3 linked regions of the Methyloferula stellata AR4 genome follow. The protein of the gene in region 2 interacts with the protein of the main gene of each other region in a pairwise test. Links are inferred from orthologs where the notes say so. Each region holds a gene or a part of one and is shown on either strand. Other genes may lie near its edges. The genes, in order: nusG, rho and hfq.

Evidence for each region.
Region 1: the proteins of rho (region 2) and nusG interact in binary tests that used the Escherichia coli proteins (3 or more experiments, as listed by UniProt). The link is inferred for Methyloferula stellata AR4 from one-to-one orthologs.
Region 3: the proteins of rho (region 2) and hfq interact in binary tests that used the Escherichia coli proteins (3 or more experiments, as listed by UniProt). The link is inferred for Methyloferula stellata AR4 from one-to-one orthologs.

What each region holds. Positions count from the first base shown.
Region 1 is NZ_ARWA01000001.1:2,555,356-2,558,423, reverse strand. What follows is about bases 1-2,914. They hold nusG (transcription termination/antitermination protein NusG), read right to left. Parts: upstream 1,766-2,914; coding sequence 1,235-1,765; downstream 1-1,234. Other genes in these bases: A3OQ_RS22255 (helix-turn-helix domain-containing protein), read right to left, coding at 2,238-2,840; secE (preprotein translocase subunit SecE), read right to left, coding at 1,809-2,003; rplK (50S ribosomal protein L11), read right to left, coding at 607-1,035; rplA (50S ribosomal protein L1), read right to left, coding at 1-603. In the rest of the region: A3OQ_RS0112555 (molybdopterin-containing oxidoreductase family protein), read right to left, coding at 2,957-3,068. UniProt on the Escherichia coli protein: Part of the processive rRNA transcription and antitermination complex (rrnTAC). The complex forms an RNA-chaperone ring around the RNA exit tunnel of RNA polymerase (RNAP).
Region 2 is NZ_ARWA01000001.1:704,638-707,738, forward strand. Bases 40-2,986 are described here. They hold rho (transcription termination factor Rho), read left to right. Parts: upstream 40-852; coding sequence 853-2,121; downstream 2,122-2,986. Other genes in these bases: hemE (uroporphyrinogen decarboxylase), read left to right, coding at 40-203; hemJ (protoporphyrinogen oxidase HemJ), read left to right, coding at 207-641; A3OQ_RS21245 (methyl-accepting chemotaxis protein), read right to left, coding at 2,224-2,986. Outside these bases: more of hemE, read left to right, coding at 1-39; more of A3OQ_RS21245, read right to left, coding at 2,987-3,101. UniProt on the Escherichia coli protein: Facilitates transcription termination by a mechanism that involves Rho binding to the nascent RNA, activation of Rho's RNA-dependent ATPase activity, and release of the mRNA from the DNA template.
Region 3 is NZ_ARWA01000001.1:2,924,238-2,927,257, forward strand. What follows is about bases 102-2,967. They hold hfq (RNA chaperone Hfq), read right to left. Parts: upstream 1,732-2,967; coding sequence 1,471-1,731; downstream 102-1,470. Other genes in these bases: hflX (GTPase HflX), read right to left, coding at 102-1,433; A3OQ_RS0114290 (D-amino-acid transaminase), read right to left, coding at 1,896-2,771; A3OQ_RS0114295 (chromate transporter), read right to left, coding at 2,902-2,967. In the rest of the region: more of hflX, read right to left, coding at 1-101; more of A3OQ_RS0114295, read right to left, coding at 2,968-3,020. UniProt on the Escherichia coli protein: RNA chaperone that binds small regulatory RNA (sRNAs) and mRNAs to facilitate mRNA translational regulation in response to envelope stress, environmental stress and changes in metabolite concentrations.

The sequences.
Region 1 (3,068 bases), 1.9 Mb from region 2 along the record:
CGGCTTGGCCTTAGCCACAGCATCGACAAAAGCAGCAATATTTTCAATAAGTTTTGCCTCATCGAACGACGCTTTGCCGACGCTGCCCTGGATGATTCCCGCCTTTTCGACGCGAAATTCCACGGCGCCGCCCTTGGATGCCTTGACGGCGGCCGTCACGTCCATTGTCACGGTTCCCACCTTCGGGTTCGGCATCAGGCCGCGCGGGCCCAAGACCTTACCGAGACGGCCGACCAGCGGCATCATGTCCGGGGTGGCGATGCAGCGATCGAAATCGATCGTGCCGCCTTGGACCGTGGTGACAAGCTCTTCGGCCCCGACGATGTCGGCGCCTGCCGCCTTGGCCTCATCCGCCTTGGCGCCGCGGGCGAAAACCGCGACACGCAGGGTGCGGCCGGTACCATTCGGCAGATTGACCACGCCGCGCACCATCTGGTCGGCGTGTTTGGGATCGACGCCGAGGTTCATGGCGATTTCGACGGTTTCGTCGAATTTCGCATTGGCGCGATCCTTGACCAGCTTTACCGCCTCGGTGATCGGGTAAAGCTTGGTCCGTTCGATGCCCTCTCGGGTCTTGACGACGCGTTTTCCGATATGTGCCATGGCTTACCCCACCACCTCGAGGCCCATAGAACGGGCGGATCCTTCGATCATCGTGGCCGCCGCTTCGATCGTGCCGCAATTCAAATCGGGCATTTTCTTTTCGGCAATCTCCTTGATCTGCGCGCGCGTGACCTTGCCGACGAAGCCACGGCCCGTGGTCTTCGCACCGGATTGGACGCCGGACGCCTTTTTCAGAAAATAGGAGACCGGCGGCTGCTTCATCTCGAAGGTGAAGGAACGGTCGGCATAGGCGGTGATGACGACAGGGATCGGCATCCCCTTCTCCAACTGCGCCGTCTTGGCGTTGAACGCCTTACAAAATTCCATGATGTTCAGGCCGCGCTGACCGAGCGCGGGACCGATCGGCGGCGACGGATTTGCCGAGCCGGCCGGCACCTGAAGCTTCACATAACCTGTGATCTTCTTTGCCATGTCTCACTCCAAACGAGCCGGTTCGTGCGAGCCGGCGGTTGCGGGTTCGTGGTGCAACGAGCTGCCCGGCTGGCTGACCGGACCCGTCTCCCACGTGCTTTTGGCTTCTCACCGGGGTCAAACTTCTCAGAATGACGCAGTTTCCACCAAACTCTCAGTTCCTTACCCTAAGTCAGGGAAAACTCAAACTTTTTCGAACTCAGACCTTCTCGACCTGCGCGTATTCGAGGTCGACCGGCGTCGCACGGCCGAAGATGGAGACTGCCACCTTGACCCGCGAGCGGCCCTCGTCGACTTCCTCAACGACGCCATTGAACGAGGCAAAGGGCCCGTCCGCCACGCGCACCGTCTCGCCGATCTCGAACGAGATCGAGGACTTCGGCCGATCGACGCCATCGGCCACCTGGCCCTTGATGCGGTCGGCCTCGGCATCCGAAATCGGCATGGGCTTATTGTCGGCGCCGAGGAAGCCCGTGACCTTCGGCGTATTCTTGATCAGGTGATAGAGATCGTCGGTCAGATCGCATTTCACCAGCACATAGCCCGGGAAGAACTTGCGCTCGGAATTGATTTTCCGGCCGCGGCGCACCTCGACGACATGCTCGGTCGGAACCAGAATCTCTTCGAACTTATCGGCCAAATGCCGTTGAGCCGCCTGCTCTCTGATCGATTCGGCGACCTTCTTTTCGAAGTTCGAATAGGCGTGGACGATGTACCAGCGCATGCTCATGGCAGAATCCGAAGAATTGGCTGACCCCGTAAAATGAAATGTTTCAATGGCCCAAACTCAAGATGAATCGGACCGCCAGCCGCAAAGTCTGATCGACCGCGACGAAGAAGAAGCTCGCGAAAACGACCATGATCATCACGAGGATCGTCGTGATGACCGTTTCGCGCCGCGTCGGCCACGTGACCTTGCCAGCCTCGGCGCGGACTTCCTGAAGGAACGTAAAGGGGTTGGTGGCCATAATCTCTCTAAGGTGAGTTGGTCTCTCGAAGGTGGATTGCCACCCGGCGCCGTCTTGCGTTCAAAACCGCTCTTGGATTCAAACCACCTGGGCAGGCGCCAGAAAAAATCGGGGCGCGGAGCCAGCCGGCCACGCGCCACAGAGGACTCATATAATCAAAGCGTCAAAAAACGCCAAGCCCCAATTTCAAAGCCCCAATTTCAAAACCGCGAAGCCCGAGCCATGCCAGCGGGCTTAGTTCGCGTCCTCCCGCGAAATCACTTGGTAGATGACCGCTTCATCCGCATCGGCGTTGCGGAATTGATGCGCAACGTTGGCCTCGTAGAAAAAGGCATCGCCCTTTTCGAGCCTATAGGTCTGGCCGCGCAGAGTGATTTCAAGCTGGCCGTGCAGGACCACAAGGTTTCCGACAGTGCCTTGGGGCAGAGGTTCGAATCGCTCGCTCGTGCCCGCGGCTAGCCGAAATTCGTAAAATCCCGCGCGGCTTCGCGCCGTCGCCGGAAACAGCGCGCGCGATGAAAAGCCCTTATCGCCCGAGACCAGCAGTCTGGCTTCGGCTTGCGGCAGCACGATCGTCGCCTGGCTTTCTGGCGCCGACATCAAAGCGGAGATCGGCAAGTCCAGCGCCTGGGCGATTTTCCACAAGACGCCCACGGTCGGCGAACTGCGCCCGAGCTCGATCTGCCCGAGCATGGCCCGGCTGACACCGCTTGCTTTGGAGAGCCGCTCAAGCGACAGGCCGCGGCGAGTCCGCCGCCGACGCAGGTTTTCGCCCAGGACGCCGATGACGTCGAAAGGCTGCGGCGCGGTATGCGCGGCGTGGTTAATATCGTCCATGGCGCAACGAACCTTTATCGCAATCAAGCATAAATCTATAATCTCTATAAAAATTATAGAGTGTCAACATTAAAAAATGGCCGCCGAAAAGGGGCCTGCATCCCACATCGTTCAGATCAAACTTTTCGCACCGCGACATGCGTGTCGTGAAAAGCCGCGCCGCCAAAGGGCGCGACGGGATCTGCGCCAGTCAGAGTATTGATGCCCTGCCCGTCTTCGAAGGACGCA
Region 2 (3,101 bases):
TCGATCGAAATATTATTTTGCAAGGTAATCTCGATCCCTTGGCGCTTGTCGCCGGAGGGAAAGCTTTAGAGGATGCGGCGCGGCATATCCTCAAGGCCTTTGCCGGCCGGCCGCATATTTTCAATCTCGGGCATGGGATTTTGCCCGAAACACCGATTGAGCACGTCGAACAATTATTGAAAATCGTGAGATCGGAAGGCTGAGAGATGGACGTCGTTTACTCTTGGATCAAGATTTTGCACATCGTCTCATTGATTTCCTGGATGGTCGGGCTTTTTTATCTCCCCCGGCTCTTCGTCTATCACGCCGAGGCGGGGGCGGCCTCGCCGCAAGCCGAAACCTTCAAGGTGATGGAGCTCCGGCTGCAACGCATCATCATGCTGCCTGCGATGCTTGCGACATGGGCGAGCGGTCTCTACCTTGCGATCAATGGTGGGTTCTTCGAGTCCAGCGGCTGGATCTATGCCAAGCTTCTTTTGGTCTTGGGACTGAGCGGGCTGCACGGGTTTTTGGGCAAGACCCGCAAGGATTTCGCCATGGGGTATATTGGTCATTCGCCGGAATTCTACCGGGTGATCAACGAAATTCCGACGCTTTTGCTGATTTTTATCGTTATCCTGGTCGTTCTGAAACCGTTCTGAAAAAACGGGGAGAATCTTCAAGATCGGCGGGACGAGGTTGTCAAAACGGCTGATTCGCTCTATCTTTAGGTTCTCTCCTCGCAGGTACTGGCGTTGAGCAGGCGCGTTTCGAGCGCCGCAAGAACAATCCCACCTCCTTTAGGCCCATTCATCCCAGGGCCGCCTGCCATGCGCGACACGAATCGTGCGTCTTTCCAAGGACTAAATCCCGATGCGGGAAATTAAACTTCAAGACTTGAAGCTCAAGTCACCAACCGAATTGCTTGCCTTTGCCGAAGAGCACGAGGTCGAAAATGCCTCCATCATGCGCAAACAGGAATTATTGTTTGCGATCCTCAAGCAACTGGCCAGCCGCGAAATCGAGATCGTCGGCGAAGGCGTGATCGAAGTTCTACAGGACGGCTTCGGCTTTTTGCGCTCGCCCGAGGCCAATTATCTGGCGGGCCCCGACGATATTTACGTCTCGCCGTCGCAGATCCGGCGTTTCGGCCTGCGCACCGGCGACACGGTCGAGGGCCTGATCCGCAGCCCCAAGGAAGGCGAACGTTATTTCGCGCTCCTGAAGGTCAATACGATCAATTTCGAAGATCCCGAAAAAATCCGCCACAAGGTCCATTTCGACAATCTGACACCGCTCTATCCCGATGAGCGGCTGAAGCTCGAAATCGACGATCCGACCCGCAAGGATCTCTCCTCCCGCGTGATCGACATCGTCGCGCCGATTGGCAAGGGCCAGCGCGCTTTGATTGTGGCGCCGCCGCGCACCGGCAAGACCGTGCTTTTGCAGAATATCGCGCAATCCGTCACGGCCAATCACCCGGAATGCTATCTGATCGTCCTTCTGATCGATGAGCGGCCGGAGGAAGTCACCGACATGCAGCGCTCGGTGCATGGCGAGGTGGTCTCCTCGACCTTCGACGAACCGGCGGTGCGCCACGTACAGGTCGCCGAAATGGTGATCGAAAAAGCCAAGCGCCTGGTCGAACATGGCCGCGATGTGGTGATCCTGCTCGACTCGATTACGCGGCTGGGCCGCGCCTACAACACGGTGGTGCCCTCCTCCGGCAAGGTACTGACCGGCGGCGTCGACGCTAATGCCTTGCAGCGGCCGAAGCGCTTCTTCGGTGCCGCCCGCAATATCGAACAAGGCGGCTCGCTGACCATCATCGCGACGGCCTTGATCGATACTGGCTCGCGCATGGACGAAGTGATCTTCGAAGAATTCAAAGGCACCGGCAATTCGGAAATCATCCTCGACCGTAAGGTGGCGGACAAGCGGACCTTCCCGGCAATCGACATCACGCGCTCCGGCACCCGCAAGGAAGAATTGCTCGTGCCGAACGATGTACTGAAGAAAATGTACGTGCTGCGCCGCATCCTCAATCCGATGGGCACCGTCGATGGCATCGAATTTTTGCTCGGCAAATTGCGCGAAACGCCGAAGGGCAACGCGGCCTTCTTCGAGGCGATGAATACGTAAGAAATTTTCAGGCGAAGTGGTCACCAGTTCGCCTGAAAATGCGACGTGTGAGTGCTTTGCGGCGAGGATCATGCGCTTCGTTTAGCACGTGATTTCTTTAGCTCACCGTTTATAGGCGACGCGCAAGCCGCCCCAGTGCCGTCCGAAGACGCGGATCGGCGCATCAACTTCCTTCATCAGTACGAAATTGCCGCCGCCGAGATCGCGATTATAGATCTGGATCAGCGAAGGCCGGATGTTGCGCGCTGCGGCGAGCCCGGCACGATCGTCGAAAATCCGCCGGTTTCTGGAGTGGGCGACATTCCATTCATATTCGCCCGGACGCTGGGGATGCGAATATTCGGGATTATGGATGGGCATCCAGGCATTTCGATCGAGCGCGACACAGAAGACGATCCGTGGATTTGAATCCAGCACGGGGTTCAGGATCGGCGGCAATATGGCCTCGAGAACGGGCAAGGCGCGGGTGCGATATTGGGCCGGATTGGTACCCGCGATCAGTTCATATTCGGCGTCGAACAAGGCCTCAACGCTCAAGAGCCCGTCGCTGATGGCTGCTTCCATCGCCCTTGCAACGCAGCCGGCGTTCTCGATGACGGCGTTGATGAGGTCGGCATGATCGTCGCGGATATGCGTCAGCGTCACACGTAGCGCTGCGATGAAGTCCAGGGGCGGCTCGAGCCATTTTATGTGCAAGCCGATCGCCGATCGCCCCACAATAAGGGCGGGGCTCTTTCCGATGCCTTCGATTTTAGCCTCGACATGCTCCCCGGTTGCGAGATCCGTCTCAATATCGGTCTTGGCGAGCATTCCACCTTCTGAAATGTCGATGACGCGGCCAGCGGCGAAACCTTGCGGGTTGATAAAGGTCACGCTCAGGTCACATGGCAGACGGTCATGCTGGCGCCGGTTTCCCATCTCCATCTGGCGGAGAAAGACGATGAAACGAGAGCGCAGCTTTTCGGAGTCGAGCAATACAC
Region 3 (3,020 bases), 2.2 Mb from region 2 along the record:
CAGGCGCTCGCCTTGCGCCGCGGCGTCTCATGCGCGTGAAGAGGAAACCGCCGCTGCAAGGCATCAGCGCGCTCCGTTGCGACGCGGATGGTGAGATGAAGCGTTCCGTCCTGCGCCATGCTTTTCTGCATGACTTCGGCATTTTCATAAAGCCAATTCAGGCCGGAGCCGTCGTCCGGCTCGATTGCGATATTGAAGCAAAGACGCCGGCTCGCGAGCTTTGCATCGAGGCTTGCGAGAAGATCGTCCATGCCCTGCCCGGTCACGGCCGAAATGATCGCCGGACGTGTCGCCGCGGGGCGCCGTTTGGCGCTGTTTTCGATCTGAAGCCGCTCGCCTTGATCCAGGAGATCGAGCTTGTTCCAGACTTCGATCACCCGGCCTTGATTGCGGGCAATGCCGAGATCCGCCAGCACCTTCTCGACGTCGGCGCATTGCGCGTCGGCATCCTCATGCGCGATGTCACGCACATGAAGGATGATATCGGCCTCGATCACCTCTTCGAGCGTCGCCCGGAAGGCCGAGACGAGCTGCGTCGGCAGATCGGAGATGAAGCCGACGGTATCGGACAAGATGACGTCGGCGCCATGCGGCAGCCGCAGCCGGCGCAAGGTCGGATCGAGCGTCGCAAAGAGCATGTCTTCGGCGACCACCTTCGCTTGCGTCAGGCGGTTGAACAGAGTGGATTTGCCGGCATTGGTATAGCCGACGAGCGCGACAACGGGGAAAGGCACGTCCCGCCTGCCCTTGCGGTGCAGGGCGCGCGTGCGCTTGACGTCTTCGAGATCGCGCTCGATGCGCGCCATGCGTTCGCTGAGCAGGCGGCGGTCGGTTTCGATCTGCGTTTCGCCCGGGCCGCCGAGGAAGCCGAAGCCGCCGCGCTGACGTTCAAGGTGGGTCCAAGAGCGCACGAGCCGCGATTTCTCGTAACTGAGATGGGCGAGTTCGACCTGCAGCGCGCCCTCTTTCGTGCGCGCTCTCTGGCCGAAGATTTCGAGGATCAGGCCGGTCCGGTCGATGACCTTGGCCGAGAGGGCCTTTTCGAGATTGCGCTGCTGGATGGGCGAGAGCGCACAATCCATGATGACGAGATCGATCGCCTCGTCTTCGACAAAGGTTGCGAGTTCGGCCACCTTGCCGCGGCCGAGAAAAGTCGCAGGCTTGATTTCGTTGAGCGTGATGATTTTCGCCGCGACGACGAAAAGCTCGATCGCCTCGGCAAGGCCGCTCGCTTCCGCGATACGGGCTTCGAGCGAGCGCGCCGGCTCGGCGGCGGATTTCGCGGCGGCCGTGGCTGACGCCGCGGGCTTCGTTCGGTCGCGGTGCTGCTGCGCTCTCTGGCTGAGATAGGGCCCGATCACTAAGGCTCGCGTGGCTTTGGCCCGCGCCTGTTCGAGATCGGTTGGCGTTTCGGCGTCCCGCCGACGGCTCAAGCCGCCCTCGCCGGGATTGGCATGATGATGGATATATTCAAGTCGGTGCTGGTCCTCCAGGCTCGTCGGTCGGCTCGAACATTTGGATCGGCTGGCCGGGCATTATGGTTGATATGGCGTGTTTGTAGACAAGTTGCGAGTGCCCGTCGCGGCGCAGCAAAACGCAAAAATTATCAAACCACGTGACAACGCCTTGCAATTTGACGCCGTTCACAAGAAAAATCGTGAGGGGAACCTTATTTTTCCGGACAAAATTCAGAAAAGTGTCCTGCAGGTTCTGGGTGCGTTCTGCCGCCATTTTTTCAGTCCTGTCTCTTTTCTTGACGCCGCAAGCGCGGCGCGGGACGTTCAACGGTCCATCAACCGCCGAAAGTTTGACATAATATTATAGGCCGAGCAAAAATCGGCTCGTAAACTCAACTTGGCAATATTTTTTGTAAAAACCACTGCACTCGCTCTTTTTCAACGGCGGGCAGCCCATTCGGTTTTCGCCGCCGCCTCATGAAAGAGGCTGCGCAGTCTCGTTGCGATCGGGCCCGGCCGCCCATCCCCGATCTGATGGCCGTCGATCGTGACGACCGGCATGACCAGATTTGTCGCGGCTGAAATAAAAGCCTCGCGCGCGGCAAGCGCCTCGGCCAAGGTGAACGAACGTTCTTCGACCGGAAGCTGCAATTCTGCAATGAGCTTCATCAAGGTCGTCCGTGTGACACCGCGCAAAATCGCGTGATCGGCCGCACGCGTGACGATGGTACCGTCCTGCGTGATGATCCAGGCATTCGACGAGGCGCCTTCGGTGACGAAGCCTTTCTCGTCGATCAGCCAGGCCTCGTAGCAGCCTTTGTCGCGGGCCTCTTGCTTGGCCAAGACGTTCGGCAGCAAGGAAATCGATTTAATATCGACCCTTTTCCAGCGAATATCGGCGGTCGAAGCGATTGCTATGCCTTTGCGAGCGAGTGCTTCGCCTTTGCCGGGGTCGACTGATTTCGCGGTCACGACAAGCGCGGGGCGAACCGGCTTTTGCGGGAATCCATGGTCGCGCGGGGCGACGCCGCGCGTCACCTGAAGATAAAGAAAACCATTGGTAAGCCGGTTGCGCCGCATGACCTCGCGCAAAACGACCGGCAGCGCGTCGCCTGCCAAGGGCATATCGATGCGCAGCTCGCTTAAGGAGCGCGCCAGCCGTGCCATGTGATGCGGCTCGTCGATGAGCGCCCCATCGAAGACTTCGCAGACCTCGTAAACGCCATCCGCGAATTGATAGCCGCGATCCTCGATCGGAACCATGGCAAGGCTCTGCGGAAGATATTGGCCATTGACATAGGCGATGCGGCTCACGGGATCACTTTCATTTGTTTTCTTCTTTGACGCATGATCCTACCCGAAAAGTCTGCAACTTTTCGGGATCACCAACTTTCTTCCAGCGCATGATCTTATCCGAAAAGTCTGCAACTTTTCGGGATCATGCTTAAACAAAAAGCCCGATCCGTCCGCCGATCAGGCCCAAGGCCGTACCGGCCAGAATGCCGATGAGCGGATTGGCGCGTGTCAAAGCGACAAACAGAGTCATGGCGCCCGTAATGGCTA